Regions from separate parts of the Massilia jejuensis genome, predicted to be linked through region 2. Evidence: predicted binding sites of a transcription regulator. Region 2 holds the regulator's gene; the other holds the start of a gene.
The links. Region 2 encodes LexA, which represses DNA repair genes until DNA is damaged. Its sites were predicted from a motif close to ACTGTATNNNNATACAGT; they were not measured.
Positions count from the first base shown of each region.

Region 1: ACFPOU_RS09875 (DNA topoisomerase IV subunit B) is a predicted target of LexA. The motif match lies at 2,574-2,591, and genes of this name have one in related genera.

Region 1 is NZ_JBHSMS010000034.1:43,414-59,237, forward strand. Features, by position in the region: gene ACFPOU_RS09855 (YbdK family carboxylate-amine ligase) at 1-177, shown strand, start outside; gene ACFPOU_RS09860 (hypothetical protein) at 190-519, opposite strand; gene ACFPOU_RS09865 (gamma-glutamyl-gamma-aminobutyrate hydrolase family protein) at 632-1,585, opposite strand; gene ACFPOU_RS09870 (PleD family two-component system response regulator) at 1,688-2,503, opposite strand; gene ACFPOU_RS09875 (DNA topoisomerase IV subunit B) at 2,782-4,779, shown strand; gene parC (DNA topoisomerase IV subunit A) at 4,823-7,165, shown strand; gene ACFPOU_RS09885 (hypothetical protein) at 7,234-7,803, opposite strand; gene ACFPOU_RS09890 (IgA Peptidase M64) at 7,953-9,377, opposite strand; gene ACFPOU_RS09895 (hypothetical protein) at 9,437-9,646, opposite strand; partial or broken gene ACFPOU_RS09900 (helix-turn-helix domain-containing protein) at 9,675-10,507, shown strand; gene ACFPOU_RS09905 (cyanophycinase) at 10,519-11,730, opposite strand; gene ACFPOU_RS09910 (GNAT family N-acetyltransferase) at 11,801-12,238, opposite strand; gene ACFPOU_RS09915 (hypothetical protein) at 12,305-12,904, opposite strand; gene argH (argininosuccinate lyase) at 13,040-14,437, shown strand; gene ACFPOU_RS09925 (TerC family protein) at 14,493-15,458, opposite strand; gene ACFPOU_RS09930 (HPF/RaiA family ribosome-associated protein) at 15,471-15,824, opposite strand, start outside.
Region 2 is NZ_JBHSMS010000079.1:50,607-66,430, reverse strand. Features, by position in the region: gene ACFPOU_RS22025 (SPOR domain-containing protein) at 1-244, shown strand, start outside; gene ACFPOU_RS22020 (CvpA family protein) at 270-758, shown strand; gene purF (amidophosphoribosyltransferase) at 824-2,347, shown strand; gene ACFPOU_RS22010 (cystathionine gamma-synthase family protein) at 2,401-3,642, shown strand; gene ACFPOU_RS22005 (tetratricopeptide repeat protein) at 3,717-4,478, shown strand; gene lexA (transcriptional repressor LexA) at 4,666-5,301, opposite strand; gene rpsF (30S ribosomal protein S6) at 5,543-5,944, shown strand; gene priB (primosomal replication protein N) at 5,975-6,268, shown strand; gene rpsR (30S ribosomal protein S18) at 6,306-6,596, shown strand; gene rplI (50S ribosomal protein L9) at 6,633-7,085, shown strand; gene ACFPOU_RS21975 (replicative DNA helicase) at 7,206-8,591, shown strand; gene ACFPOU_RS21970 (DUF47 domain-containing protein) at 8,681-9,307, shown strand; gene ACFPOU_RS21965 (inorganic phosphate transporter) at 9,332-10,342, shown strand; partial or broken gene ACFPOU_RS21960 (IS110 family transposase) at 10,356-10,680, opposite strand; gene ACFPOU_RS21955 (PhoH family protein) at 10,814-12,598, opposite strand; gene ACFPOU_RS21950 (peroxiredoxin) at 12,819-13,289, opposite strand; gene ACFPOU_RS21945 (Mth938-like domain-containing protein) at 13,456-13,842, opposite strand; gene ACFPOU_RS21940 (pyridoxal phosphate-dependent aminotransferase) at 14,024-15,250, shown strand; gene ACFPOU_RS21935 (homoserine dehydrogenase) at 15,271-15,824, shown strand, end outside.

The sequences.
Region 1 (15,824 bases), on a different contig from region 2:
CCGTATGCGGAAAAGCTCGGGAGCCTCGATGGCTTGCATCACCTGGCCGTGGCCGCCGCCGGCGGCAGCGACGCGGCCTTGCTGCGCCAGCAGTACGAGCGCCAGGGGAGCGTCGAGGGGATGGTGCATGCGGCGATCCACTGGTTCCGCGGCGAGCGAAGATTCCAGCGCAGGTGAGGGCGAGGCTTCCTAGACCGGACTCGTCCCCACCCTGCTCGAGCGCATGATGCGCTCGATGAAGTTGCGCTTCACCGGCCGCGGCATCCCCGCGTCGACCAGTGCCGCCCAGCGCTCGCACAGGTGCTCGCAGGTCGCGCGCAGCACCGGATCGAGCTCGGGCAGCCGGGCCAGCGCGCACAGGTGGCGCTCGATCACCGACGCCAGGCGCACGCAGGGCTTGTCTTGCTCGTCGCGCGCGGTGTAGTGCGACATCAAGTGCAGCAGGGAAGCGAGCATGACGGCCTCGCGCTGCTGCATGCCATGGGTCGGGATGGCGATGTCTGCGAATGGATCTTTCATGGCGGTCCTTTTGATCGGTCGTGAATGAGAATGATTCTCATTCATTATGATCAAAGGGCCGACCGGATGCAAGCGGTTTTGCGCCTGCGTGCGAGGGTCGCGTGCCCGGGTCCTATAACCGGGTCTCGCGCGCCGCCCTCAGGAATTCATCCAGCACCGGCGTGCAGTCGAGCAGGTCCGTCCCGCCCGCCCGGTGAAACTCCGGGTGCCATTGCAGGCCCATCACGAAGTCCGCCTTGTCGTAGCGGATCGCCTCGACGATCCCGTCGGGATACGACATCGCCTCGACCCGGATGTCGCGCCCGAGTTCCTTGACCGCCTGGTGGTGGATCGAATTGACGATCGGCCGCCCGGCATGCGGGAACATGCGGCCCAGGGATGAACCCGGCGGGAATTCGATCGCATGCCGGTGCGCGTCGTAGTCGGTGTGCACGTGGGCCAGCGCGGCCGGCACGTTGGTCGCCACGTCCTGGTACAGCGTGCCGCCGAAGGCGACGTTGATCAGCTGGCAGCCGCGGCACACGCCCAGAACCGGCTTGCCGGCCTCGACGAATTCGTGCAGCAGTTCGAGTTCGTACAGGTCGCGCGCGCGGTCGCCGTTCCATTCAGGGCGCGTGGGCGACTCGGAATAGGTTTGCGGCGACACGTCCGCCCCGCCCTGCAAGACCAGGCCGTCGAGGTGGCGCGCATAATGGCGCAGGGTGATGTTGCTGGGATGGAGCAGGCCGTTCGTGTTGACTGTCGGGATCATGAACACGAGCACGTCGCGCGACATCACCCACTGGGCGATCGATTCTTCGAGATATTGCAGGTTCTTGCTGCGCAGGCCGGTGGAGCCCGGTTCGGGATGGAAGATGCGCGCCGAGACGCCGATGCGCAGGGTGCGGCGCATGAAGTCGCGGCTGAAGCGGTCGCGCAGCGCACGCCAGCGCGAGCGCAGCACGCGCCCGGCCAGGGCGAAGGGCGTATCGCCCGGGCGCTGGTAGCGCGGCGTGCCGCTGGCCGCGCGGCGGTCGGGAATGCGCTGCGGTGCATCCTCACGGTTTTCCAGCGGCGGGCCGGGCATCTCGCCGCCGCGCTGTGGTTGGTCGTCTGCCATGGCCCAAATATAGCCCTGCCATTGCCGCGCACGATTCGAAGTTGTAACAAAATGACACCGGCTGAGCGCTCAAGCCGGCAGCTCGGCCAGGGACGTCAGGCGCTGCAGCATGCAGACCAGGCTGCGGTCGCCCACCGGCTTGTCGAGCAAGCCGCGCACCCCGGCGCCGCGCGCCAGTTCGCCGTCGTAGGCGAAGGTGCGGCCGACCAGCAGCACGACGGCCGTGCGCCCGGCCCCGGCCTGGGCCTTGATGGTCCGGCTCAGGTCGTACGGATCGATGCCGGGGGCGGCGGTATTGATCATCGCCACCGCGACCGGCGTTTCGTCGCACAGGCGCACCGCCATTGGCGCGCTGTCGGTCCAGGCGATCGCCAGGCGGCGCGGCCCGACCAGGCCGGCCAGGTGGTCGCGGAAGGCGCCGCCCTTGTCGACGATCAGCACCTTGCCCTCGCGCGGCGGCTGGCGTTCGGCGGCGCAGCCGGCGTCGGGGCCGAGGCGCGGACGGCGCCGCCGTTCGGCCAGCAGCGGCTCGCCGCGCGCACTGAGCAGCGCCAGCGCGCGGCGCCGTTCGGCCAGCAGCCGGATCAGGCTCTCGTAGAGCAGCGCCGGCTCCGGCGGCGCGGGCAAGTGCTCGTAGCCGCCATGGGCCGGGCCGCCGATCACCAGCGCGGGCGGGGCGCAGCGCATGTTGTCCAGCCAGGCCAGGGCCGCGGGATTGGTGCCGTCGGCCAGGACGATGTCCGGCTCTTGCAGGCTGTCCTCATGCAGGCACAGGTACGAGGGCCCGGCAGGCGGGGCCGATCCGAGCAGCGCCGCCATGCGTGCGGCATCGGCCGTGGCAAATCCGAGCAGGCGCACGGCGGTCGGGATTTTATGTGCATGCATGATGTCCACCAGAACGTGCGACGCCGCGCACCGGGGCTGTTGCGCAAATGCCGGCCGGCTTGCAAGAAATACTGTACACATGTACAGTATGCCTGCGGGCCAGCGCCTTTTTTGCTCAACGGTTTCTCGGGGCCGCTTGACGTGGCAACCTTGCGTACCAATCTAGTCACGTTTCCCCACGTTGACAAGAACAATCCGTTACGCCCTTCCTGCTTTTTCCCTCCGACAAGATAACGACAAAGTAAAATACGCAGGCTTCCGAAAAAACACTGATCAGCATGGCAACCAAGAAACCCGCACCCGACTACAGCGAATCCTCCATCCGTGTCCTCAAGGGACTCGAACCCGTGAAGCAGCGCCCGGGGATGTACACCCGGACCGAGAATCCGCTGCACATCATCCAGGAAGTGATCGACAACGCCTCGGACGAAGCGCTCGGTGGCTACTGCAGCAACATCGGCGTCACCCTGAACGTCGACGGCTCCGTGACCGTCGAGGACGACGGGCGCGGGATTCCGGTCGGCATCCACCCGGAAGAAGGCGTCTCCACGGTCGAGATCGTGTTCACGCGCCTGCACGCCGGCGGCAAGTTCGACAAGGGTTCCGGCGGCGCCTACGCGTTCTCGGGCGGCCTGCACGGCGTCGGCGTCTCCGTCACCAACGCGCTCTCGACGCGCCTGGAAATCACGGTCTGGCGCAAGACGGACGACGGCAACGGCGTGCACAGCCTGGTCTTTGCCGACGGCGAAGTGATCGCACCGCTGACCTCGGCGCCCTTCGAGCGCGGCGGCAAGAAGAACGGCACCCGCGTCACTGCCTGGCCGGACCCGAAGTACTTCGATTCGCCGAACATCCCGATGGCCGACCTCGTGCGCCTGCTGCGCTCGAAAGCGGTGCTGCTGCCGGGCGTGACCGTCACGCTGACGGTCGCCAGGACCGGCGACGTGCAGACCTGGCGCTACGACGAAGGCCTGCGCGGCTACCTGGTCGAAGCCATGAACCAGGGCGCGAGCGGCCAGACCGTGATTCCGCTGTTCGAGGGCGCCGGTTACGCCTCCGCCGGCGACGAGAACTTCGCCGAAGGCGAAGGCGCGGCCTGGGTCGTGGCCTGGAACGAGGAAGGCGGCGTGGTGCGCGAATCCTACGTCAACCTGATCCCGACGCCCTCGGGCGGCTCGCACGAGTCCGGCCTGCGCGACGGCCTGTACGGCGCCGTGAAAGGATTCGTCGAACTGCACGGCCTGCTGCCGAAAGGCGTCAAGCTGCTGCCGGAAGACGTGTTCGCACGCGTCTCGTTCGTGCTGTCGGCCAAGGTGCTGGACCCGCAATTCCAGGGCCAGACCAAGGAACGCCTGAATTCGCGCGACGCCGTGAAACTCGTCTCGACGTTTACCAAGCCGCCGCTTGAACTGTGGCTGAACCAGCACGTCGAATACGGCAAGAAGCTGGCCGAACTCGTCATCAAGCAGGCGCAGTCGCGCATGCGCTCGCTGCAAAAAGTCGAAAAGAAAAAGTCTTCGGGCGTGGCCGTGTTGCCGGGCAAGCTCACCGACTGCGAATCGACCGACCTCACGCGTAACGAGATTTTCCTGGTCGAGGGCGACTCGGCCGGCGGCTCGGCCAAGATGGGCCGCGACAAGGAATACCAGGCCATCCTGCCGCTGCGCGGCAAGGTCTTGAACACCTGGGAAACCGACCGCGACCGCCTGTTCGCGAACAACGAGATCCACGACATTTCGGTCGCCATCGGGGTCGACCCGCACGCGCACGGCGACTCGCCGGACCTGTCGGGTCTGCGCTACGGCAAGATCTGCATCCTGTCGGACGCCGACGTCGACGGCTCGCATATCCAGGTATTGCTGCTGACGCTGTTCTTCAAGCATTTCCCGGCCCTGTTCAGGCATGGCCACATCTGCGTCGCGCGTCCGCCCCTGTACCGGGTCGACGTGCCGCCGCGCGGCAAGAAGCCGCTGCAAAAGCTGTACGCCCTGGACGACGGCGAACTGCTGGCGATCGAGGACAAGCTGAAAAAGGACGGCCTCAAGGAAGGCAGCTGGAACATCTCCCGCTTCAAGGGCCTGGGCGAGATGAACGCCGAGCAGCTGTGGGAAACCACGATGAATCCGGATACCCGGCGCCTGCTGCCGGTGGCCCTGGGCGGCTTCGATCATGGTGAATCGAGCGCGCGCTTCAACATGTTGATGGGCAAAGGCGAAGCCGCCGCGCGCCGCGCCTGGATCGAAGAACACGGGAACGAGACGGAAGCGGATATTTGATGGGCTGGCAGTCCGCCACCGAACCAATCGAACACACTCAATCATGACGATCCAAGCAAATCTCTTCGAACAAGCCGCCGAGCCGGCCGACGACATCGAAACACTGACCCTGTCGACCTTCGCCGAGCGCGCCTATCTCGACTACGCGGTCTCGGTCGTCAAGGGCCGCGCCCTGCCCGACGTCGCCGACGGCCAGAAGCCGGTGCAGCGCCGCATCCTGTACGCGATGAACGAACTCGGTCTCGGCCCGACGGCGAAACCGCGCAAGTCGGCCGCCGTGGTCGGCGACGTGCTCGGCAAGCTCCACCCGCACGGCGACCAGTCGGTGTACGACGCCCTGGTGCGCATGGCCCAGGACTTTTCCCTGCGCTATCCGCTGATCGACGGCCAGGGCAATTTCGGCTCGCGCGACGGCGACGGCGCGGCGGCGATGCGCTACACCGAAGCGCGCCTGACCCCGATCTCGCGCCTGCTCATGGACGAGATCGACCAGGGCACGGTCGACTTCCAGCCGAACTACGACGGCTCGACCCTGGAGCCGCGCACGCTGCCGGCGCGCCTGCCGATGGTGCTGCTCAACGGCGCCTCGGGCATCGCCGTCGGCCTGGCCACCGAGATCCCCTCGCACAACCTGCGCGAAGTGGCCGATGCGGCAGTGGCCATGATCCGCAACCCGAAGATCGCGCATGCCGAGCTGATGACGCTGGTGCCCGGCCCGGACTTCCCGGGCGGCGGCCAGATCATCACCCCGGCCGCGCACATCGCCGACATGTACGCCAGCGGCCGCGGTTCGATGAAGGTGCGCGCGCGCTGGAAGATCGAGGAACTCGCGCGCGGCCAGTGGCAGGCGGTGGTGACGGAGCTGCCGCCCGGGACCTCGGCGGCCAGGGTGCAGCAGGAGATCGAAGAGATCACCAACCCCAAGGTCAAGCTGGGCAAGAAGACGCTCACGCCGGAACAGATCGCGCTCAAGCAGACCGTCCTCAATGCGCTCGACACGATGCGCGACGAATCGGGCCGCGACGCGCCGGTGCGCCTGGTGTTCGAACCGAAGTCGAAGAACCAGGACCAGAACGAATTCATGCTGCTGCTGCTGGCGCATACCTCGCTCGAAACCTCGGCCCCGATCAACCTGGTGATGATCGGCGGCGACGGCCGTCCGCGCCAGAAGGGGCTGGCCGACATCCTGCAGGAGTGGATCGACTACCGCTTCGTCACCGTGCGCCGCCGTACCGAGCACAAGCTGGGCAAGGTCAACGACCGCATCCACATCCTGGAAGGGCGCGAGATCGTCCTGCTCAACATCGACAAGGTGATCGCCATCATCCGCAATGCGGATGAACCGAAGGCGGCGCTGATGGACGAGTTCAAGCTGTCGGAACGCCAGGCCGAGGACATCCTCGAGATCCGCCTGCGCCAGCTGGCGCGCCTGGAAGCGATCAAGATCGAGCAGGAGCTTGCGCAGCTGCGCGGCGAGAAGGAAAAGCTGGAAGACATCCTGGCCAATCCGTCGACCATGAAGCGCACCATCATTCGCGAGATCGAGGCGGACGCCAAGCAGTTCGGCGACGCGCGCCGCACCGTGATCGAGGAAGCGCAAAAGGCCGTGGCCGAGCAGAAGATCGTCGACGAGCCGGTGACCGTGATCATCTCGGAAAAAGGCTGGGTGCGCGCGCGTACCGGCATCGGGCACGACCCGGCCCAGTTCACCTTCAAGGCGGGCGACTCGCTGTACGGCGCCTTCGAGTGCCGCACGGTCGATTCGCTGGTGGGCATCGGCGACAACGGCAAGACCTATTCGGTGCCGGTGGCCGTGCTGCCGGGCGCGCGCGGCGACGGCGTGCCGATCACGACGCTGGTGGATTTGTCGGGCGGCGTGCCTGGACGCGCCGTGCGCATCCTGCACTATTTCGCCGGCCCCGCCGACACGCGCCTGCTGCTGGCGGCCTCGAACGGCTTCGGCTTCATCTCGAAGGCGGGCGACATGGTCAGCCGCCTGAAAGGCGGCAAGTCCTTCATCACCCTGGACGACGGCGCCGTGCCGCTGCCGCCGCGGATCGTCCCGGACGCCGCCGGCGCGATCGCCTGCCTGTCCGGCAATGGCCGCGTGCTGGTGTTCGGCATCGACGAGATGAAGGTACTGACCAACGGCGGGCGCGGCGTGACGCTGATGGAGCTCGATCCGAAAGAGAAGCTGCTGGCGGCGCAACCAATCAGCCAGAAGGGCCTGAACGTGATCGGAACCTGGGCCGGCTCCAAGCCGCGCACGGTGGAGCTGTTCGCCTCGGGGCTGGAGCCGCACTTCGGCAAGCGGGCACGCAAGGGCAAGCCGCTGTCGCAGAAGTTGAAGGCGACCGACCTGGCGATGCGCGCGACCGGGGAATAAACCGCCGATCGTATCGCTGAAACGAAAAATGCCGGCTCGCGCCGGCATTTCCTTTGACAGCGACCCGATTACTTCTTGGCCGCTGCCTTGTGCACGTCGGCCATCGCTTCGGCACGCACCTGCTCGGTCTTGGCCGAAGCGGTCGCCTTGTCGGCGGCAGCGCCCACCTGCACCTTGAGCGCCTTCTCGTCGGCCTTGATCATGGTCTTCTCGGCCTTCAGGTTCGCTTCCGACACCTTCTCTTCGGCCTTGGCGATCTCCTTGGCGCGGTCTTCCGGATCGGCCTTGGTGACCTTCTCGGCCGCGTTCGCGTGCACCTTCACGGCCTTGGCATGCGCCTTGGCCTTCTTTTCCTGCGCATCGGCGACGGCCTTGGCGGCCTTTTCGTCGGCCTTGGCCACCACCTTCATTTCCTTCGCTTCGGCCTTGGCGACATCGACTTCGGCGCGCGCTTCGGCCTTGACGATGGCCTTGGCGTTGTCCGCGTCGACCGTCGTCGCAGTCGTCGCGGTCGTGGCCGGGGCCGGGGCAGTGACCGCTACCGGGGCGGTGGTCGTCGTGGTGGTCGTGGTGGCGGTCTGCGCACAGGCGCTGGTGGCGACGACACCGGCGACCAGGGTGAGGATCAGTTTGTTCATGATGGGTCCTTTCAAAGCGGTGGTGGTGCGCGGGTCTGTTGCCCGCACTTGCTTCATTTTTTAATACTTCTGACCCTAGAATAGGCGTGCCCGAAGGACCGGTCTGTTCGCCACCACACAAACCACTGCCGAGCGACACCGAGCCGGTTTCACGGGCGTGCCGGCCCCGCGTACAGGTCGATGACGTCGGCGATGCCGTCCTGGCATACCGGGCAAAACGCCTCGCTGCGGTCGAACATGATGCACTGCATCGCCGGCCGGTAGTAGCCGCTCGCCTCGTAGTTCGCGCCCTCGAAGGCGCCGATCGTGTGGCGGTGCGCCTGCTTCGCGAACAAGGCATTGGTACGCGCCAGGTCCTCGCGGAACAAGGCATTCATTTCGCTCTCGGGACGGTTCTGGGCGCGCAGCGCGGCGCGCCGCTTCTGGTAGGCGCGCGAGGCTTCCTCGTAGGCTGCCTTCGGCCAGGGCGTGGGCAGCGACGTGCCCGCCTTCACATGGCGCTTCCATTTCAGCTGGTTCGGGTCGCGCAGCGCCGTGACGTTCGGCTCCCACGGCTCCATGCGTGCGCTGCTGGCCGCATACGCCACCGGCGAGGTGTAGTACTCGTCGGCCAGTCCCGCGAAATGGTGGCCGAATTCGTGCACGAACAGATACGGCGCCCACTCGTTGCCCGCCGCGGCCGTGCTGAACTGGCCGAAGATGCCGCCGCCGCCATAGGTTTCGTTGTTCACCAGGATCTCGATGAATTCATAGGGCGCATGCTGGGCGATCTCGCGCAGGGCGCGGTTGTCGAGCGTGAGCACATAGCGCTCGCTGCCGAAGATATCGTAGCGGGTGCCGAGTTTCGAGGCGCGGTGCACCCCGGCGGACGGGCGCGACACGCCCGACTCGCTCGTCGCCACGGCCAGCGCCCAGACGTTGAAATCGGCGGCGCGCTCCTTGAAGGGCGAGACCGTGAACAGGTGCGCGGCCAGGCGCCGCGCATCGAGCTCGAACTTCTTCATCTCCGCTTGCGTATAGCCGTCGCCCAGCACCAGCAAGTCGACCTTCCGTGGCGACGGTCCGCTCACGTGGATCGGGATCGGCGCGGCGGGCGCCGGCGGCTGCTTCCTGGCGACGTCCGGCGCATCGGTGTCGACCTCGACGCTCCAGGCCACCGAAAAGGCATTCCGATCGTCGCGTTTCAAGATGCGGACCTTGACCGGGCGGTCCGGTTTCGGAAAGCGGACCGATTCGCTGAAGCTGCGGCTGATCCTGCTGGCTTCTTCGGTGGTGCGCCACTCGCCGAAGATGGTCGAGAAATCGCGCGAATACAGTAGATCTCCCGTCTTCGCGTCGGCCACCTCGACCCGGTTCTGGCCGCGGTTGGTGTTGTCCAGGCTGCGCGCGGTGTCGCCCGGCCAGGGCAGCGGCTCGATCAGCACCTGTTCCAGCGCATAGGTATCGGAGAGCGCGTTGCCGCTATGGGTGTAGTCGACGCGCACGGTGGCCGGCCGCGCCTGGGTCTGCGCATGCGCAGCGCAGTGAATCAGGACGCTCGCGGCGACCAGCCAGCGGAAAAGGAGCGAAAGCATCGGTTATCCTTGCAACGTGGGAACGCCGGGATTGTAATACCAACCCTGGGCCTGAGAAGCTACTGACGACGCACCGTGGGAGCGCCACACACCGATGACTGATCGTGAAGCTGATGGCTGGCAAGCGCGGGCAAGGCACCAGCACCGGCGACCAGCGTAAACCCTTCGGCGGATGCGGCGGGAATGGCACTGACCAATGAGTTCATCTCTTTCTCCGCTTTGATAGCGATGCCAGTCTGCGCCGCGCCGCCCCCGGACGGCAGCGGCATGCATGCCAGAACCTGCTAACGTCGCGCCATGCCCCACCACGTCGCCATCCTCGCCTACGACGGCTTGTGCACCTTCGAATTCGGCTGTGCCATCCAACTGTTCGCGCTCGATCGCCCGGAGCTGGGCGTCGCCTGGTACAGCCATGCCGTCTGCGCCGCCGAGCCCGGGCCCTTGCGCGCGATGGGCGGCCTGACCGTGCATGCGCCGCATGGGCTGGAGGAACTGGCCACGGCCGCTACCATCGCCGTCCCGACGGCCGCAGGGCCACCACCCACTGGCGCCACCTGGAGCGCCTCGGTGCCCGATTTCCGCAGGTCGCCATCGAAGCGGGCGTGCTGTATATCGACGACGATGGCACGATCACCTCGGCCGGCTCGGCCGCCGGCCTGGACATGCTGCTGCATGGGGTGCGCGGCGATTACGGGCCGGAAGTGACGAAGCGGGTGGCGCAGCGGCTGGTGATGCCGGCGCACCGCGACGGCGACCAGCGGCAACTGGTGCTGCGCCCCCTGCCCGACGCGGATGCCAACCGGATCGCGCCGGCCATGGACTGGGTACGCGAGCATATCCGCTCGAATCGCAAGGGTGGCCTCGGCGGCGGCCCGCGCGCGCATTGGCACGCGCACCTTCCAGCGCCGCTTCAGGGAGGCCACCGGCTTGCCGCCGCTGGCCTGGCTGGTACGCGAACGCATCGCACTTGCGGCGCGGTTGCTGGCAACGCGCCCGGCGCTCGGTGTCGAGGCGGTGGCCGACCTGGCGGGGCTGGTTCGGCCGGATCGCTGCGGCGCCACTTCCACGCGCATGGCATGCAGGCGCCGGGCCGCTACCGCAAGACAGGCGCGCGGGTGCACGCTGCCTGAACGATGCCGCCTTACTTGTACTGGTACAGCGGCCGCTTGACCACGATCGGCCGGATATCGAGCCGCACGTTGTAGACCGAATAGGCTTCGGTCGTGGCCGACATGTAGCCGACGCTCTCGCCCGTGCGCGAGAACTTGAATTCGAAGCCCAGGTCCGGCTGCACGCCGTGCGGGCTGTCGAGGGTGAGGCCGATGGCTTCCGGCTGGTCGCTGTCGATGAGCTTTCCCATCAGGTCGACCACCGTGCTGTTGCCGAGGATGTCGGCCGAGAACAGCGGCTCGCGGTAGTACGGCCGAGCCGGGTCGAGGCGGCCGTCGGCCTTGTCGGGCGCGGGCGTGAAACTGTGGGTGGCGATGTTGAAGCGGTCGCCGTTGTCGAGGTAGCTGAGGCGCACGTTGCTGACGTTGAAGGGCCCTTGGCGGGCATTCGCGCCGGAGAGATCGACCACCAGCGCGCCCTTGTAGCCGAGCACCTCGACCTCGCGGTTGGGACCGACCACCATCGCCGTGTTCTCGTCGATGCCCAGGCCCAGCTTGTAGCCCTTTTGCAGCATGGCCGGCAGCATGCGCGCGAAGCGCCCGCGCACCAGCAGGTGCTGGTCGACGAACACGTCGTCGCCGATGAAGCCGAGCCCGGGCGTGATTTCCTGGCCGTCGGTCAGGCCCAGCTTCAAGGTGGCGAGCACGGGCTTCGGATAGCCGAACATGGTGCTGCTCATGATGGCCGCGCCGGCGCTGGTGCCGGCGATGACGCCGCCGCGCCGGTACAGGTCCCACAGCGCGTCGAGCATGCGCGTGTTGCTGCCGTCGGGACGGCGCAGTGCGCGCGTGATGCGGGCCTGGTCGCCGCCGGCGAAGTAGGCGCCGCCTGCGGAGCGGACCGCCATCGCCAGTTCGGGATTGTCGGCCGCCGCCTGGTAGTCGGTGCCGGTCAGGCGCACGGCGACCGGGACGAAGAAGGCATTGGCGCCGTATTTGTTGAGGCGTTCGACCAGGGCGGCGCCGGCGCGTTCGGGATTGGCGGAAGCGGACGCGAAGACCGCGATCCGGGCGCCCTGCCCGCCCGCGAGCTGGACGATGCGCTCCCAGACGGCGGCGTTATCGGGACGCAGGGCGCCGCCGATGATGACGAGGGAACCCTTTGCGGCCGGCACTTCGGCGGCCTGGGCCGCGGCGGTCAGCAAGGAAACGGCAAGCGCAACACAACCGGCGATGGGCCACATAGGGCGCTCCTTCTCGAACACGACAAATCATAAGCCTGTGTCGGGAAAGACGTCGCCGTATTGATGCTTCTCAGGATAAATAAATGTTGGGGAAGTAACGCTCCATCAGCGTTTCCGGATTGCGCGGCGTAGTGAAACCGAAGCGTTCATACAAGCCTTGCGCGTCGTTCGTCGCCAGCATGAAGCGCCGCAAGCGCTGCAGGCTCGGATGGCGCAGCACGGCCGCCACCAGTTGCTTGCCGTAGCCGTGGCCGCGGTATTCGGGCAACACGAACACATCGACCAGGTTGGCGAAGGTGGCGAAGTCGGTGATCACGCGGGCAAAGGCGATCTGGCGGCCGTCGAGGTAGCCGCCGAAACACAAGGAATTCTCGATGGCGCGCTCGACGACGGGCCGCGAGATCCCTACCGCCCAGCTCGACTGTTCGCTGAGGAAGCGGTAGATCATCGGGATGTCGAGCCGCGACTGGTCGGTGCTGACCTCGAAGCTGGAATCGTTGGTAGTCATCTGACTGGCCGATCTGGCTAAAACACCAATTCTAGCGCCGTTTGCACAAACGACAAGTACGATTCGCTAAGGCTTCACCACCGTTTCTGGGCGGCTTTGCAGATAGCGTTCCGGCAGCGCAAGGCCGGCGTCTTCGGCGCGCCAGACAAGGTTGGCGATCCACCAGCGCTTGCCGTCGTGCGCCAGCTGGATGCTGTTGATGCCGCGCATGAAGGGCTTCGGATCGTTCGGCGAGCGCAGCAATTCATAGGTGCTGAACACGTGCGCCAGCTGGCCGAAGGCCTCGGTCGTGCGCGCGATTTCGCGCTCGTAGAAGCCATTCCTGCTGAAGGCGCTCATGTTGCGGCTGATATAGTCCTCCACCGTCAGCGCGCGCAGGGCGTAGCCGCCCTCGCGGTTCGGGGTGACGACCATCAGTTTCGCATCGGGCGCGAACAGGGCGCGCATCCGGTTCCAGTTGCGCGGTGCGCCGGCCGGCCCGGAAATGACGTCGTACAAGGCGGCCACCAGGCTGTCGACCGACGCGCCGTCGGCTTCCTTCGCCGGTGCCGGCTGGGCGGGCGCGGCCGGCACCGGCGCCGCCGGCTGGGCCTGCTGGGCCGCCATGCCGGCGCCCGGGCCGGCCGTGAGTGCCGCGGCAAGGCAAAGGCTGCGCCATCGTGTCATCGTCTGCTCCTTCGGTTCGCACATGTTAATAGTTGAATAATTGTCTATTTTAATCGTCTTTGTCCGGCGCCGCCGGCGCCGGCAAGCGCTTCCGTGCTGGGGTTTATAATCGAATAAATCCCACTGGAACCCACCATGAACGAACAATTCTCCAAAAAAGCCGAAGCCTGGTCGGCGCGCTTCTCCGAACCCGTATCGGACCTCGTCAAACGCTACACGGCCTCGGTCTTCTTCGACAAGCGCCTGGCCATGTTCGACATCCAGGGCTCGCTCGCGCACGCCGAGATGCTGGCCGCGCAAGGCATCATCAGCGAAGCCGACCGCGCCGAGATCGAGCGCGGCATGGCGCAGATCAAAAGCGAGATCGAGGCCGGCAGCTTCGAGTGGCTGCTTGACCTGGAAGACGTGCACCTGAATATCGAAAAGCGCCTGACCGAATTGGTGGGCGACGCCGGCAAGCGCCTGCACACGGGCCGGTCGCGCAACGACCAGGTCGCCACCGACATCCGCCTGTACGTGCGCGCGGCGATCGACGACGTGATCGCCCTGTTGAACACGCTGCGCGGCGCGCTGACCGACCTGGCCGAGCGCCACCATGACACCATCCTGCCGGGCTTTACCCACCTGCAAGTGGCGCAGCCGATCACCTTCGGCCACCACATGCTGGCCTATGTCGAGATGTTCGGGCGCGATTGCGAGCGCATGCGCGATGCGCGCCGCCGCGTGAACCGCCTGCCGCTGGGCGCGGCGGCACTGGCCGGCACCACCTTTCCGATCGACCGCCTGCGCGTGGCGAACAAGCTCGGCTTCGAGGACGTTTGCCACAACTCGCTCGACGCCGTCTCCGACCGCGATTTCGCGATCGAGTTCACGGCAGCGGCTTCCCTCATCATGATGCACATCTCGCGCATGTCGGAAGAACTGGTCATGTGGATCAGCCCGCGTATCGGCTTCATCGACATCGCCGACCGCTTCTGCACTGGTTCCTCGATCATGCCGCAAAAGAAAAACCCGGACGTGCCGGAACTGGCGCGCGGCAAAACCGGCCGCGTGTATGGCCACCTGACCGCCCTGCTGACCCTGATGAAAGGCCAGCCGCTGGCCTACAACAAGGACAACCAGGAAGACAAGGAACCGCTGTTCGACACCGTCGACACCGTCCTCGACACCTTGCGCATCTTCACCGACATGGCCACCGGCATCACCGTCAACGCCGGGAACATGCGCGCCGCCGCCTTGCAGGGCTATGCCACCGCCACCGACCTGGCCGATTACCTGGTGAAAAAGGGCTTGCCTTTCCGCGACGCCCACGAAGCCGTGGCGCATGCGGTGCGCGCCTGCGACAGCGCGCGCTGCGATCTGTCGGAGATGTCGCTGGAAACGCTGCGCACGTTCTCGCCGCTGATCGGCGAGGACGTGTTCGCCGTGCTGACGCTGGAGGGTTCGGTCGCCGCGCGCGACCACGTCGGCGGTACCGCGCCGAACCAGGTGCGCAAGGCGATCGAACGCGTGCGCGGACAACTGAAGGACTGAGCGCCTGTTCCACCGGCGCGGCGGCAGGCCCGGTACCGGGCCTGCCGCATGGCGCTTACTTCGCTCCCTCCTTTTTCGCGATGAACAGGCTGGCGATGCAGCTGCCGGCGATCAGCACGGCCACCGTCGTCAGCGACGCCTGCACCGGCACGTGATACCACGGCATGATCAGCATCTTGGTACCGATGAAGGTCAGCACCATCGCCAGGCCATACTTGAGCAAGTGGAAGCGGTCGGCCACGTCCACCAGCAGGAAGTACAGCGCACGCAGGCCCAGGATCGCGAACATGTTCGAGGTGAACACGATGAACGGGTCGGTCGTGATCGCGAAAATGGCCGGGATCGAATCGACCGCGAACACCAGGTCGGTGACCTCGATCAGGATCAGCACCAGGAACAGCGGCGTCACGTAGCGCGCCCCGCCCCTGGTGACGAAGAAGCGCTCGCCATGGTCGCCCTCGGCCACCTTCAAGTGCCTGCGCGCGAAACGCAGCACCGGGTTGTTGGCCACGTCCGGCTCCTGGTCGACCGCCACCAGCATGCGCAGGCCGGTATAGAGCAGGAAGGCGCCGAACAGGTAGAGCACCCAGCTGAATTCGCTCACTACCCACGCGCCCGCGCTGATCATGATGGCGCGCATCACGATGGCGCCCAGCACGCCGTAGATCAGGACCCGGCGCTGGTATTGCTGCGGCACCTGGAACGCGGTGAAAATGAGCAGGAAGACAAACACGTTGTCGACCGACAGGGCCTTCTCGATCAGGTAGCCCGAAAAGAACTCGAGCGCCTTCTGGTCGGCGATGTCGGCGCCCACCGTGCCCTTCAAGTACCACCACAGGCCGCCGTTGAACAGCAGCGCCAGGCTGACCCAGACCAGCGACCAGATGCCGGCCTCCTTGACGCTGACCTTGTGCGCCTTGTTGCCGCCAAAGACGAACAGGTCGAGGGCCAGCATGACGATGACAAAGCCGACGAACGCGGCCCACATCGGGCCGCTTGCAATGCTTTCCAATCCATTCATGGTGCGCTCCTATCAGGCGTCAGGCACGTTGCGGGACGGCGGCGGCGGCGGCTGCGTGAGCGCCGCGGTGCCCATGTTGTCGTGCTGGGCCGGCATGCGCTCGCGGGGGAAATCGCGGGTGCGCTCGACCTGGCGCACCAGGGCGCGGTCGGCACGGCCGGCGGCGCGGTCGATGGCCGCATACAGGTCGGCCCCGGTATCCTCGACGATGACGTCGCGGCTGCCGAGCCGCACCTGGATCTTGCAGCGCTTGTCGACGCCGCCGCGCGGGCCGTTGATATCGGACAGCGACACGACCAGCTTGCGCATGTGCGTGCGGGCCCAGCCCAGCGCGGTCGCCAGGCGCTGCTCGGTGTAGGCGCGCAG
Region 2 (15,824 bases):
GCGCGCCGAAGACAGGGCCGCCGGGAACCAGCGTTTCGTGGTCCAGGTCGCCGCGCTGGCGACCCAGGACAAGGTCGACGAACTGCAGGCACGCCTGCGCGCCGGCGGCATCAATTCCTTCACGAAGAAGTCCGGCGCCCTGATCAAGGTGCAAGTCGGTCCATTCGGCAGCCGCGAGGAAGCCGACAAGACCAAGGCCAAGCTCGGCAGCCTGGGCCTGGCCGGTTTCCTGGTGCCGGTCTGATGCGCGTGGGCCGCGTTCGCTTGCCGTGACGATTTTCGATTATCTCGTCTTGTTCGTGCTGGTGGCGTCGGTGGTGATCAGCACCATGCGTGGTTTAATGAAGGAAATCCTGTCCCTGACGGGCTGGATCGTGGCCTTCGTCGTGGCCAACGCCTATGGCGCGCGCCTAGCGCCCCTGTTACCGGCTATGATTCCCGGCGACACGGCGCGCCTGATCGTGGCCTTCATCGCGCTGTTCCTCGGCGTGCGCATCCTGATGGGCCTGTTGTCGCTGGCCATCGGCGCCTTGATCGAAGCGTCCGGCCTGTCGCTGGCGGACCGCGGCCTGGGCGGCCTGTTCGGGCTGGCGCGCGGGATTGTAATCGTGCTGGCCGCCGTCATATTGTGTTCCATGACCGCCATTCCCCAGCAAGCATTCTGGAAAGACGCGCTGCTGTCCCCGCTGGCCGAGGCCGGAGCGCGCACCGTCAAGCCCTTTCTCCCTGCTGCGCTGGCGCAGCACCTGACATTTTAAGCATTCGTTTTGACATCTTCGTTTTGAAATCTTCCGCAACAGCATTCAGTTTTTAGGAGCGCACCATGTGTGGCATCGTCGGCGTCGTCTCGCAAACCCCCGTCAACCAGTTGTTGTATGACGCATTGTTGCTGTTACAGCACCGCGGTCAGGACGCTGCGGGTATTGCAACCAATCACAGCAGCATGTTCTCGATGTACAAGGCCAATGGCCTGGTTCGCGACGTGTTTCGCACCCGTAACATGCGTTCCCTCCAGGGCAATACCGGGATCGGCCATTGCCGCTACCCGACCGCCGGTTCGTCCAGCGAGGAAGAGGCGCAGCCCTTCTACGTGAACGCGCCATTCGGCATCACGCTGGCGCACAACGGCAACCTGACCAATCAGGCCGAGCTGAAGGAAGCGCTGTTCCACAACGACCGCCGCCACATCAACACCGGTTCCGACTCGGAGGTGCTGCTCAATGTGCTGGCGCACGAGATCCAGGAAGCGGCCGACGGCTATTCGCTGGGCGCCGATGCCGTCTTCAAGGCGGTCGGCCAGGTGCACCGCCGCGTGCGCGGCGCCTACGCCGTCGTCGCCCAGATCGCCGGCCACGGCCTGCTGGCCTTCCGCGATCCCTACGGCATCCGTCCGCTGTGCCTGGGCATGAGCGAAGGCGAGGGCGGCATCGAATACATGGTCGCGAGCGAATCGGTCGCCCTCGAGGGCATCGGTTTCCGCTTCGTGCGCGACATCGCGCCGGGCGAAGCCATCTTCATCGATACGAACAGCGTGCTGCACGCGCGCCAGTGCGCCGAGAACCCGTCGCTCAATCCTTGCGCCTTCGAATACGTCTACCTGGCGCGTCCCGACTCGGTGATCGACGGCGCCTCGGTCTACGCCACGCGCCTGAAGATGGGCGAATACCTGGCCGACAAGATCCGCAAGGAGATCCCGGTCGACGAGATCGACGTGGTGATGCCGATTCCGGATTCGTCGCGCCCGGCGGCGATCCAGCTGGCGCTGAAACTGGGCATCGAATACCGCGAAGGTTTCATCAAGAACCGCTACATCGGCCGCACCTTCATCATGCCCGGACAGGGAATGCGCAAGAAATCGGTGCGCCAGAAACTCAACGCCATCGGTTCCGAATTCAAGGGCAAGAACGTGCTGCTGGTCGACGATTCGATCGTGCGCGGCACGACCAGCCGCGAGATCGTGCAGATGGCGCGCGAGGCCGGCGCGCGCAAGGTGTTCTTCGCCTCGGCCGCGCCACCGGTGCTGTTCCCGAACGTGTACGGCATCGACATGCCGACCCGCGACGAGCTGATCGCCTACGGGCGCACGGTCGAGGAAGTCTGCGCCGAGATCACCGCCGACCGCCTGGTCTACCAGGACATCGACGCGCTCAAGCGCTCGATCTCGGACGTGAACCCGGCGCTGACGAACTTCGAGGCGTCCTGCTTCGACGGCATCTATGTGACGGGCGACGTGACCCCGGCCTACCTCGACCAGCTGGAGTCGGCGCGCCATAATGGCGGCAAGCCCAAGCTCGAAGACGAGGTAAGGACCCAGCTGAACCTGAACCCTCCCGTCGCCGCCGAATGAGCCGCCGCGCATCATGTGCCGCGCATAATCCGCCGAACCAGCCCGCCGCCACCATGAGCGAACAAAAACACTACGGTTTCACCACCACCATCCTGCACAACGATCGCCGCAAGGCGATCGAGCAGGGCTCGCTGCACAAGCCTGTCCACACCTCGGTCGCCTTCGGCTACGACGACGCGCGCCAGCTGGCCTCGGTGTTCCAGGGCAAGGAGCCGGGCTTCCGCTACGGCCGCCAGGGCAATCCGACGGTGGCCGCGCTGGAAGACAAGATCACGAAGATGGAAGACGGCGTCGCCAGCCTGTGCTTCGGTACCGGCATGGCCGCCATCGGCGCGCTGTTCCAGGCGCTGCTGCGCGAGGGCGACCATGTCGTGTCGTCGAGTTTCCTCTTCGGGAACACCAACAGCCTGTGGCAAACGGTGGCGGGGCAGGGCGTCGACGTCGACTTCGTCGATGCCACCGATGCCGCCAACGTGGCGGCCGCCCTGCGCCCGAACACGCGCCTCGTCTTTGTCGAGACGATCGCCAATCCGCGCACCCAGGTCGCCGACCTGGCGCGCATCGGACAGCTGTGCCGCGAGCGCGGCATCCTGTACGTGGTCGACAACACGATGACCACGCCCTACCTGTTCCGTCCGAAGGCGGTCGGCGCCGGCCTGGTCGTCAATTCGCTGACCAAGTCGATCGCCGGCCACGGCATCGCCCTCGGCGGCGCGCTGACCGATACGGGCCTGTTCGACTGGAGCGCCTACCCTCACATCGCCGACAACTTCCGCAAGCAGCCGGCCGCCGCCCAGGGCATGGCCCAGTTGCGCGCCAAGGCGCTGCGCGACTTCGGTGCCTCCCTCGGGCCGGAAGCGGCGCATCACATCGCGGTCGGCGCCGAGACGCTGGCATTGCGCATGGAGCGCACCAGCGCGAATGCGCTGGCACTGGCGCGGATGCTCGAGGCCGACGAACGCGTCTGCGCGGTGCACTATCCGGGCCTGGCCTCGCATCCGCAGCACCGGTTGACCTGCGAACTGTTCCGCTCCGCCGGCTCGCTGCTGAGCTTCGAGCTGCGCGCGGACATCGACCCCTTCGATTACCTGAACCGCCTGCAACTGGCGATTCCTGCGAGTAACCTGGGCGACACGCGCACGCTGGTCATTCCGGTTGCCCATACGATTTTCTTCGAGATGGGCGCCGAGCGCCGCGCCAGCATGGGCATCGCCGAGTCGCTGATCCGGGTCTCGGTCGGCATCGAGGACAGCGACGACTTGCTGGAAGATTTCCGCGCCGCGCTGGGGGACTGACCGCCCCGGCAAGGCGGTTGAGGCAGCGGGGGCTTCGCGGTATGATGCCTATTTCCCCCGCCCCTGGCCCTTCCATGAAGCGTCTTCTTCTCGTCGCGAGCCTGCTGTCGGCGAGCGCAGCCCACGCCGATCCGCTGTCCGCCGCACATGCGCTGTTCGCGAAAAAATCCTATCCCGAAGCGCTCCAGCTATACACCAAGCTCGGCAATGCCGGCAATGTCGAGGCGCAGCAGCGCCTGGGCGAGATGTACCTGTACGGCGAAGCCGGGGCCGTCGACGAAGCCCGGGCCGAGGCCTGGTTCCGCAAGGCGGCGGCCAAGGGCAATGCGGTCGCCGTCGCCTCGCTCGAACTGATCAAGCAGCGCAGCGCGCGCCGCGCCGAGATCCTGCACTGGGTCGAGCAATACCAGGGCGAAGACCTGAAAAGCGGCAAGTTCAACTGCGCGGTGCCGCGCATTCCCACCATCTCCAAGCAAGCCGCGGACATCGAACGCGTCTCGGCCAGCGTCACCGGCTGGCAGAACTGCTACAACGACTACGTGACGAACCTGAATGCCGCCTCGCCCCTGGTCAAGCGCATTCCCGCCGACATCGCCAAGCTGATGAACCAGGCCGAAACCACGCGCGCCGCCACGCGCCTGGCCCAGGTGCAGGAAAACCTGGCCGAGGAAGCGCGGGTGAGCTCGAAACTGGTGCTGGCCGACCTGGCGGCCTGGCGCAGCGCCACCGAAGCCTACGTGAAGGAGCACAATGCCATCGTCGGGAAGGCGCCCTCGGAAGAGCGCGCGCGCGACATCGAAGCGCGCAAATCCAATTACGCGCCGCCGCGCAACTGAGCGGGCCGGGACGTAAAAAAGGCCGCGAGCGCGGCCTTTTTTACGGCTGGGGATTTGTCGGAGCAGGAGCTGTCCGGTCAAGGAATGCGCCGTTGCCGACGCGCTCGACGAGGGAGCAGCGTGGCCCGGCCTTGCATGGCTGGCCATGCATGGTCAGCAACATGCCCCTTCCTGCCAAGACAGCGTCTCAGTGCCAGCTGCGCATCAGGCCCACGGCCAAGCCTTCGAGCGCGAACTCGTCGCCCGGTTCCACGCGGATGACGGTGAAGTCCGGGTTTTCCGGCAGCAGTTCGATGAGCTCTCCGGTCTTGCGGTAGCGCTTGACGGTCACGTCTTCGCCGATGCGGGCCACCACGATCTGGCCATTCTTGGCGCTGTCGACCTTCTTGACCGCAAGAAAATCGCCATCCATGATGCCGGCGTCGCGCATCGACCAGCCGCGTACCTTCAGCAGGAAATCGGGACGGGCGCCGAACATGGCCGGGTCGACGTTGTAGGTGGCCTCGACGTGTTCCTGGGCCAGGATCGGCGAGCCCGCGGCGACGCGGCCGACCAGCGGCAGCGACATGAGCAGCGCCGCCGGGATGCTGGGCGCCGGCGCCGGCAGGGAGGCGCCGATCAGGCGGATGCCGCGCGAGGTGCCGGAGACGATCTCGATCGCGCCCTTGCGCGCCAGCGCCTGCAGGTGCTCCTCGGCTGCATTGGCCGACTTGAAGCCCAGTTCCCTGGCGATTTCGGCGCGGGTCGGCGGGAAGCCGGTATTGTCGATCGCTTCCTTGATCAGGTTGAGGATCTGTTCTTGCCTTGCGGTGAGCTTGAGCATGGGTCTGGCATGGTTGATGATTCAGACTGTATTTTTGTACAGTATTTCGGCGAATGCAAGGAAAATCCACACTTTTTATCGATTTCTGGTTAGCAAGGTGTCGCGGCCGGGCGACGCCCGACGCCCGGCCTCCATGCATTGCGCCGGCTGCCGTAGCACGCTATAATTGCCGGCTTTCCCTTCCCACACTCGTCTTGACGCCGAGGTGGGCATTTGTTTAAACGTCCTCAAGGAGTGTTGCATGCGTCATTATGAAATCGTTTTTATCGTCCACCCGGACCAAAGCGAGCAAGTCCCGGCGATGATCGAGCGTTACAAGACCACGGTGACGAGCCGCGGCGGTAACATCCATCGCGTCGAAGACTGGGGCCGTCGCCAGATGGCTTACCAGATCCAGAAGCTGCCGAAGGCACACTACATCTGCCTGAACATCGAGTGCGACAACGAGACCCTGGTCGAGCTGGAAACCGCATTCAAGTTCAATGATGCCGTGCTGCGTCACCTGACCGTGAAGATGAAGAAAGCTGAAACGACCCCATCGCCAATGATGAAGTCGGTCCAGCGCGAAGACGCAGCCAAGAGCCACCGTGCGGAAGCCCCGGCCCAGGCCGCCGCTCCTGCTCCGGCCGCCGCTGCTGCCTGATTTTTTCTTGCCAGGAATCGTGAACGGGCAGTGAACCAGCTTCAAGTCGTCGCTACCATCGCTGAACGCGACGTACTGCGCTATACCCCCGCCGGGGTGCCGGTCGTGTCGGCAATCCTGATGCACAGTTCGCAACAGGTCGAGGCAGGGGTGGACCGGCTGGTCGAGTTCGAAATTGCCGCGTTTGCCGCGGGCGAGATTTCGGGCCGCTTCGCCAGTGCCGAGCTCGGCGCCGCGCACCAGTTCACGGGATTTTTGGCCAGGAAGAGTCGCAACAGTAAAGCCCTGGTGTTTCACATCATTGATTTTAGTGCCGCCGCTTAAATTGTTAGCGGCCACCTTTTAGATACAGGAGCCTCAAATGGCATTCGGTAAAAAGTTCGACAAAAACAAAGCCAAGCTTAAAGAGAAGCGCAAACAGCAAAACCCGCTGTTCAAGCGCAAGAAGTTCTGCCGCTTCACCGCCGCGAACGTGGAACAGGTCGATTACAAAGACGTCGACACCCTGAAGGACTTCGTCCAGGAAAACGGCAAGATCATGCCGGCACGTCTGACCGGCACCAAGGCGCACTACCAGCGCCAGGTCGACACCGCGATCAAGCGCGCACGCTACCTCGCGCTGCTGCCGTACACCGACCTGCACAACGCTTGATCGCGTCGTACAGTTCAGAACATCCTGGAGAAAAATATGCAAGTTATCCTTTTGGAAAAAGTTGTTAACGTCGGCAACCTGGGCGACGTGGTCAAGGTCAAGGACGGTTACGCGCGTAACTTCCTGATCCCGCAAAAGATGGCCCGTCGTGCTACTTCGTCGGCGGTCGCCGAGTTCGAAGTCAAGCGCGCCGAGCTGGAAAAAGCAGCCGCTGAAAAACTGGGCGCCTCGCAAGCCCAGGGCGAAAAGCTGAACGGCATGACCATCACCATCGCCCAGAAAGCCGGCGTCGACGGTCGTCTGTTCGGTTCGGTCGGTAACTTCGACATCGCCGAAGCCCTGACCAAGCAAGGTTTCGCAGTCGAAAAAGCGCAGGTGCGCCTGCCGACCGGTCCGCTCAAGACCACCGGCGAACACCCGGTCGCCGTCGCGCTGCACACCGACGTCGTCGTGGAAATCACCGTTGCCGTCGTTGGCGAAGCTGCCTAAATCCTAGCGGTCGTCACGCTTGTTGCACTACAGAAAAAGCCGGGTTTGCCCGGCTTTTTTTACGGCCAGAAACTCTCCAATTGTTTCAGCCGCTCGACACGAAGGGTTATAATGCCCGCCATGAATACCCCCGCAGATCCGCAGATCGAATCGCTGCGCATTCCCCCGCATTCCATCGAAGCAGAGCAGTCCGTCATCGGCGGCCTGCTGCGCGACAATGCGGCCTGGGACCGCATCGCCGACTTCATGCACGCGGACGATTTTTACCGCTACGACCACCGCATCATCTTCGAACAGATGGTGCGCTTGATTAACGGCGGCAAGCCGGCCGACGTGATCACCGTTTACGAGGCCATGGTCTCGCTCGGCAAGGCCGAGGACGTGGGCGGCCTGCAATACCTGAACGCCATGGCGCAGAACACGCCGTCGGCCGCCAACATCCGCCGCTATGCCGAGATCGTGCGCGACCGCGGCATCCTGCGCAAACTGATTACCGTCGCCGACGAAATTTCCGGCAATGCGTTCAATCCGCAAGGCAAGGAAGTCAAGCAAATGCTTGACGAAGCCGAATCCAAGATCTTTGCCATTGCCGAGTCCGGCGCCCGCGGCGCCCAAGGCTGGAATCCGATCCAGCCCCTGCTCACGCAAGTGGTCGAGCGCATCGACGAACTCTATTCGCGCGAAAACCAGGGCGAAATCACGGGCGTGCCGACCGGCTTCATCGACCTCGACCGCATGACCTCGGGCCTGCAGCCGGGCGACCTCGTCATCGTCGCCGGCCGTCCGTCGATGGGCAAGACCGCGTTCTCGGTCAACATCGGCGAGAACGTCGCCATCGAGGCGGGCTTGCCGGTGGCCGTGTTCTCGATGGAGATGGGCGGCACCCAGCTGGCCATGCGTATGCTCGGTTCGGTCGGCCAGCTCGACCAGCACCGCCTGCGTACCGGCCGCCTGAACGACGAGGATTGGCCGCGCCTGACGCACGCCATCCAGAAGATGAACGACGCCCAGCTCTACATCGACGAAACGCCGGCGCTGAACCCGATCGAGATGCGCGCGCGCGCGCGGCGCCTGGCCCGGCAATGTGGCAAGCTCGGCCTTATTATCGTCGACTACCTGCAGCTGATGCAGGGCAGCCAGCCGGGCGACAACCGCGCCGCCGAGATCTCCGAGATCTCGCGCTCGCTCAAGGGCCTGGCCAAGGAATTGCATTGCCCGGTCATCGCGCTCTCGCAGCTGAACCGCTCGCTGGAGCAGCGCCCGAACAAGCGTCCCGTGATGTCCGACCTGCGCGAATCGGGCGCAATCGAGCAGGATGCGGACGTGATCATCTTCCTGTACCGCGACGAGGTCTACAACCCCGACTCGCCCGACAAGGGGACCGCCGAAATCATCATTGGCAAACAGCGTAACGGTCCGATCGGCGCGATCCGCCTGACCTGGATCGGCCAATACACCAAGTTCGGCAACTACAGCGGTAACCTCGCCGTCTACCAAGGCGATTAAGCCGATATTGCGCCGCCGGCACCTGCATCGCATGCAGGCCCGCGGCGGACCCTCGCAGTCCCAAGAGTTTTAAAACGGAGAACCTTTTCATGTTTGGACGCCTGATGCCCACCGAGGGCAAGTTTTTTGATTTGTTCAACCAGCACGCCGCGCTGTGCGTGAAGGGGGCGCAAGAGATGGTTGGCCTGATGACCAACTTCGACGACCTGGAAACCCGGACCCATGCCGTCGAGACCATCGAAAAGCAGGCGGACAAGATCACCTATGCCTGCGTCGACCTGCTGCACAAGACGTTCATCACCCCGATCGACCGCGACGACATCCATAAGCTCATCACGCGCATGGACGACATCCTCGACATGATGGAAGACGCCGCCCAGACCATTTCCCTGTACGACCTGCATGCCGTCACGCCGGAAGCGAAACGCCTGGCCGAGCTGTGCCTGGCCTGCTGCGAGCGCGTCCAGGCCGCCGTCGGCCTGCTGCACGACATGGGCAATGCCGAGAAGATCGTCGCCATCTGCGAAGAAATCGACCGCCTCGAGTCCGACGCCGACCACGTGATGCGCGCCGCCATGAGCAAGCTGTTCCGCGACGAGCCGGACGTACGCAACCTGATCAAGATGAAGGCGATCTACGAAATCCTCGAGACCGTCACCGACCGCTGCGAGGATGTCGCCAACATCATCGAAGGCATCATCGTCGAAAACGCCTAACGCGCGCGCAGAACAAGAATAATCATGGAAACTCTCAACATCAGCATCTACGTGCTGGGTGCGTTGGTGCTGCTCGCCCTCGTCTTCGACTTCATGAACGGCTTCCACGACTCGGCCAATTCGATCGCCACCGTGGTGTCGACGGGCGTGCTGAAACCGCATAGCGCGGTCGCGATGGCGGCCTTCTTCAACTTCATCGCCATTTTCGTCGTCAGCATGAAGGTGGCGCAGACGATCGGCAAGGGCACCATCGACCCGGCCGTGGTCGACCATTACGTGATCTTCGGCGCCCTGGTCGGCGCCATTACCTGGAACGTCATCACCTGGTATTACGGTATCCCATCGTCGTCCTCGCATGCGCTGATCGGCGGCCTGGTCGGTGCAGCCGTGGCCAAGGCGGGCACCGGCGCGCTCATCTCCGCCGGCCTGATCAAGACCGTCATCTTCATCGTCCTGGCGCCGACGCTCGGCTTCATCCTCGGTTCGACGATCATGCTGCTGGTGGCCTGGATCTTCGTGAAATCGACGCCGCGCAAGGTCGATGTCTGGTTCCGGCGCCTGCAACTGGTGTCGGCGGCCGGCTATTCGCTGGGCCATGGGGGCAACGACGCGCAAAAGACGATGGGCATCATCTGGATGCTCCTGATCGCCGCCGGTCACACCAATCCGGCCGATCCCCTGCCACCGGCCTGGGTCATCATTTCCTGCTACGCGGCGATCGCCTTCGGCACGCTGTTCGGCGGCTGGCGCATCGTCAAGACGATGGGCCAGAAGATTACCAAGCTCAAGCCCGTGGGCGGCTTTTGCGCGGAAACCGGCGGCGCCTTCACGCTCCTGCTGGCCAGCTTCTTCGGCATCCCGGTCTCGACCACGCACACCATCACCGGCGCCATCGTGGGCGTGGGCGCGTCGCAGAAGGCCTCGGCCGTGCGCTGGGGGGTAGCGGGCAGCATCGTCTGGGCCTGGGTCTTCACGATTCCGGCCTCGGCCCTCATGGCGGCGATCGCGTGGTGGATCGGCCAGCACATCATGTGAGTGCGTGCCGGGCGAAACGCATCGACGGACGGCATGCCGCCTCGCAGATGGCTTCGGCGTCGATGAAGTCGTTCTTGTTGCTCTTGACGAAGGGACGGACGAATTGCGGGGGAGATTAGCTTGACTTCATGGCCGTAGCCAGCCAGTAGGCGCGCCATGTGATGGGCGCCGGCGCAGGCTTCCATCACGACCGTACAGGCTTGGAATGTGGCGAAGAATTCGATCAGCTGCTTGCGGCTGAACTTCTTGCGCAGCAGGGCCTTGCCTTGGCGGTCCTGGCAGTGCACGTGGAAGCTGTGCTTGCCGAGGTCGATGCCGATAAGCGTAATGTCTTGCATGATGGCCTCCGTCCAGAAAGAACAACACCCTACAAGTTTAGTAACTTGTAGGGTGGAGGGTGACCATCTCATTAAACCTGCGGGCCTTGCGGCGCGCAGGTTTTTTTTTGCAGCGAAAACGGAGTGAAAACGCTTACAACACCTCGCTCGCGTGGTCGGCCAGGCGCGAACGCTCGCCGCGCGCCAGCGTCACGTGTCCGCTGTGGCTCCAGCCCTTGAAGCGGTCGACCACATAGGTCAGGCCGCTCGAACCTTCGGTGAGATACGGCGTGTCGATCTGCGCAATGTTACCGAGACACAGGATCTTGGTACCGGGCCCGGCGCGCGTGACGAGGGTCTTGACCTGCTTGGGCGTCAGGTTCTGCGCCTCGTCGATGATCAGGAACTTGTTCACGAAAGTACGGCCGCGCATGAAGTTGAGCGACTTGATCTTGATGCGCGAGCGGATCAGGTCCTGCGTCGCGGCGCGGCCCCAGTCGCCGGCGTCGGTGTCGGACTTGTTGAGCACTTCCAGGTTGTCGTCGAAAGCGCCCATCCACGGCGACATCTTCTCTTCCTCGGTACCCGGCAGGAAGCCGATGTCCTCGCCCACCGGCACCGTGACGCGGGTGACGATGATTTCGTTGTAGAGCTTGGTTTCCAGCACTTGCGCCAGGCCGGCGGCCAGGGCCAGCAGGGTCTTGCCGGTACCGGCCTGGCCGAGCAGGGTGACGAAATCGCATTCCGGGTCCATCAGCAGGTTCAGCGCGAAATTCTGCTCGCGGTTGCGCGCGGTGATGCCCCAGACGCTGTTTTTCGTGTGGCTATAGTCGCGCAGCACGCGCAGCACGGCGGTCTTGCCGTTGATTTCCTTGACCTGCGCATACATCGGCGCTTCGCCGCCGGAAGGCTCGAGGAACACGAACTGGTTGTTCAGCAGGCTCGGAATGAAGGGGCCGGTGACGCGATAGAACATCGCGTTGTTGCCGTTCTTGTTTTCCTGCCAGGACTCCATGTTCTTGCTGTGCTTGTCCCAGAAGTCGTCCGGCAGCTGGACGATGCCCGAATACAGCAGGTCGGTGTCTTCCAGCACGTGGTCGTTGAAATAATCCTCGGCCGGCAAGCCAAGCGCGCGTGCCTTGATGCGCATGTTGATGTCTTTCGACACCAGCACGATGGCGCGGTCCGGCTGCTCGGCGGCGATCGCCTTGACCACGCCCAGGATCTGGTTGTCGGCCTTGCCCACCGGTAGTCCCTCCGGCAGCAGCGGACCGCTCTGCAGCCTGGTCTGGAAGAACAGGCGGCCCTTCGCATCCTTGTTGCCCAGCTTGGACAATTCGATGCCGGTTTCGATGGCGTCGTCGTCGACATTGGCGATCAGGGCGTCGAGGGTGCGTGAGACCTGGCGGGCATTGCGCGCGACTTCCGACATGCCTTTCTTGTGGTCGTCGAGTTCCTCGAGCGTCATCATCGGCAGGTAGACGTCGTGTTCCTCAAAACGGAACAGGCTGGTTGGGTCATGCATCAGCACGTTGGTATCGAGCACGAAGACCTTGGTGGCGCCGGCCTTGTCGGCGCGCCGGCTGGTCGAGGATTTGACGGTGACTTCGACCGGCTTGTGCTTGGCCGGATGCGGCTCGGCGATATCGGTTTCCTTGAGCTTGGCGACGGTGCCGGCAGCGGCACCGGCACGCGCCGGCCAGGCGGCCGCTTCGCCCTGGGTGGAAGGAACGGCGGCCAGCGGCGCGCTCTTTTCCTTGCGCGCACGGTTCGATTTGGAAGCGGGGACGGCTTTACCGCTGATCAGGTCTTCGACGGGATCGGTTTCCACCGGCGCTGCGGCAACCGCGCGCACGGGGGACTTGCCGGGTTCGGCTTTCGGATAATCGTTTACCGGCAGCAGCGTGGCCGGCTTGGTAGGCATTTTTGGTAGTGGCATCAGGGTCTCAATCTAAAAAAAGTGGAGGACGCCTCGCGCCAGCACGTCGTGGGACGTGCTGCCGGGCGGGTTCGATGCGACTGGAAATACGTTGGGGGCGCGGGCCAGGGCCGGAAGAACCGGCGTGGCAGGCTGCCAGATTGAAATGATGCTGAAATAAAACGGTTGACTCAAAATGACTGGGCTATCCAGCAGAAGGTTGATCGACCGGAGCCATCTGTTACGGCTGGCTCTTCACGAATTCGAGCACTTCATCGACGTGATCGGGGACGTTCACGCCACGCCATTCTTTCACCAATCGACCGTGAGCGTCAACGACAAACGTACTGCGCTCCACCCCGCGCACTTGCTTGCCATACATATTCTTGGTCTTCATGACGCCGAACTGGTTGCACACGACTTCATCCGGATCGGAAATGAGCTCGAACGGCAGGCCGAGCTTGGACTTGAAGCCCTCGTGCGAGCGCATCGAATCGCGGCTGATGCCGTAGACTTCGGTGCCGGCCGCGAGGAAGGCGTCGTGGTGGTCGCGGAAAGCCAGGCTCTCGGTGGTGCAGCCGGGGGTGTTGTCCTTCGGGTAGAAATACAGCACCGTGTACTTGGCTGGACGTCCGCCGAGCTCGAAGGTCTTGTCGCCGGTCATGGCGGCGGAAAAGTTTTCTACAGGTGTTGCGCTGGGGCTGTCGGCCACGGGGTTCTCCTGGTATGGGCAGGATCGGCCTCGTGCCATCCTGCATAGCGCTCATGATAATCGGCCATCGAGACAGGCGGAAGTCTAGCATGTCGATATGTCAAGAACCTGTCCAATATGAGGGCAGGCCGCCGCCATTCAATAGGGCAATTTTATGCCGCCTGCGTCAAGCCGCGGCGGCGCCCTCGATGATCAGCGCCAGCGTCACCTTGCGGCCTTCGCCCATCAGCACGTTATAGGTGCGGCAGGCAGCCTGGCTGTCCATCGACTCGACGCCGATGTGCCGGGCGGACAGGGCGGCGATCAGGCGCGGATGCACGAAGCGCTGGCGCTCGCCCGTGCCGAGGATGACGACGTCCGGCACGTCCGCGGCAATCTGCTCGAAATGCGCCGCCTGCAAATCCTCGAAGCGCGTCACTTCCCAGGGACGGGGCGGCGTCTCCGGCATCACCAGCAGGCTGTAATCGAAACGCTGGGCATTGATTTCCACAGCCGAGGCATCGTAGCCGGTGACGGTCTGGTATTGTTGGGTGTTGTCGGAATGAAGCTTCATCGTCGATGCGCGCTGGGCGTGCTAGGGCTAAGGATGGACTGTCATTGTAACCTTTCCGTCACGTTTGCCGCTCTTGCGTGCACGGCGGACCCGAGGTTGCTTAAATTGTGCGCTTTCGGCAGAATGGTATTTTTCGCACTGCAACATGCGGCAACGGTAGCTGACAAAAAAAGGTGACGATTTGCGACCGATTCTGAAATCGAACAAGCTCGACGAGGTGTGCTACGAGATTCGCGGCCCGGCGCTGGAACAGGCACGCCAGATGGAAGACGACGGCCACAAGATCATCAAGCTCAACATTGGCAATCTCGCCGTGTTCGGTTTCGATCCACCCGACGAAATCATGCAGGACATGATCCGCAACATGCACGGCGCCGCCGGCTACACGGATTCGAAGGGCCTGTTTGCGCCGCGCAAGGCGGTCATGCACTACACCCAGCAAAAGAAGATCGCCGGCGTGCGCATCGAGGATATTTATCTCGGCAATGGCGCGTCGGAACTGATCGTCATGGCCATGCAGGGCTTGCTGAACAATGGCGACGAGGTACTGGTGCCGGCGCCGGACTATCCGCTGTGGACGGCGGCCGTGAGCCTGGCCGGTGGCGCCCCGGTGCACTATGTGTGCGACGAGGGGGCCGACTGGATGCCCGACATCGCCGACATGCGCAAGAAAATCACGCCGAATACGCGCGCCATCGTCGTCATCAACCCGAACAACCCAACCGGCGCCCTGTACCCGCGCGAGATCCTGCTCGAGATCGTCGAGCTGGCGCGCCAGCACAGCCTCATCGTCTATGCCGACGAGATCTACGACAAGGTGCTCTACGACGGCCACCAGCACGACTCGATCGCCTCGCTGGCCGACGATGTCCTGTTCGTCACCCTGAACGGCCTGTCGAAAAACTACCGCTCCTGCGGCTACCGCGCAGGCTGGATGGTGGTGTCGGGCGAAAAGCGCCATGCGAAAGACTATATCGACGGCCTGAACATGCTGGCCTCGATGCGCCTGTGCGCGAACGCCCCCGGGCAATTCGCGATCCAGACCGCGCTGGGGGGCTACCAGAGCATCAACGACCTGGTCGGTCCCGGCGGGCGCCTGCTCAAGCAGCGCGACCTTGCCCACAAGCTGTTGACCGATATTCCGGGAGTGAGCTGCGTCAAGCCAAAAGCGGCGCTGTACATGTTCCCGCGCCTGGACCCGGCGATGTACCCGATTGCCGACGACCAGCAATTCATTTGCGACCTGCTGGGCGAGGAAAAGGTATTGCTGGTGCAGGGCACCGGGTTCAACTGGAAGTCGCCTGACCATTTCCGGCTGGTGTTCCTGCCCAATTCCGACGACCTGACGGATGCTTGTGCGCGCATCGCACGCTTCCTCGACGGTTTCCGACGCCGCCACGCGCGCTGACAACCCATTATTAATCGACCATGAAACCCATCAAAGTTGGCCTCCTCGGCATCGGCACCGTCGGTGCAGGCACCTTCAATGTGCTGCAACGCAATCAGGAAGACATCCGCCGCCGCGCCGGCCGCGGCATCGAGATCACGATGGTTGCCGCCCGAAATACCGAACGCGCCAGCCGCCTGACCGACGGCAACTGCCAGATCGTCGACGATCCTTTCCTGGTCGTCGACAGCCCGGACGTCGACATCGTCGTCGAACTCATCGGCGGCTATGAACTGCCGCGCGAACTGGTGCTGCGGGCGATTGCCAACGGCAAGCACGTGGTCACGGCCAACAAGGCCTTGCTGGCCTTGCACGGCAACGAGATCTTCGCCGCCGCCCAGGAAAAGGGCGTGATGGTGGCCTTCGAGGCGGCCGTCGCCGGCGGCGTGCCGATCATCAAGGCGCTGCGCGAAGGGCTGACCGCAAACCGCATCGACTCGGTGGCCGGCATCATCAACGGCACCACCAATTTCATCCTGTCCGAGATGCGCGACAAGGGGCTCGACTTCGACGTCGTGCTGAAGAAGGCCCAGGA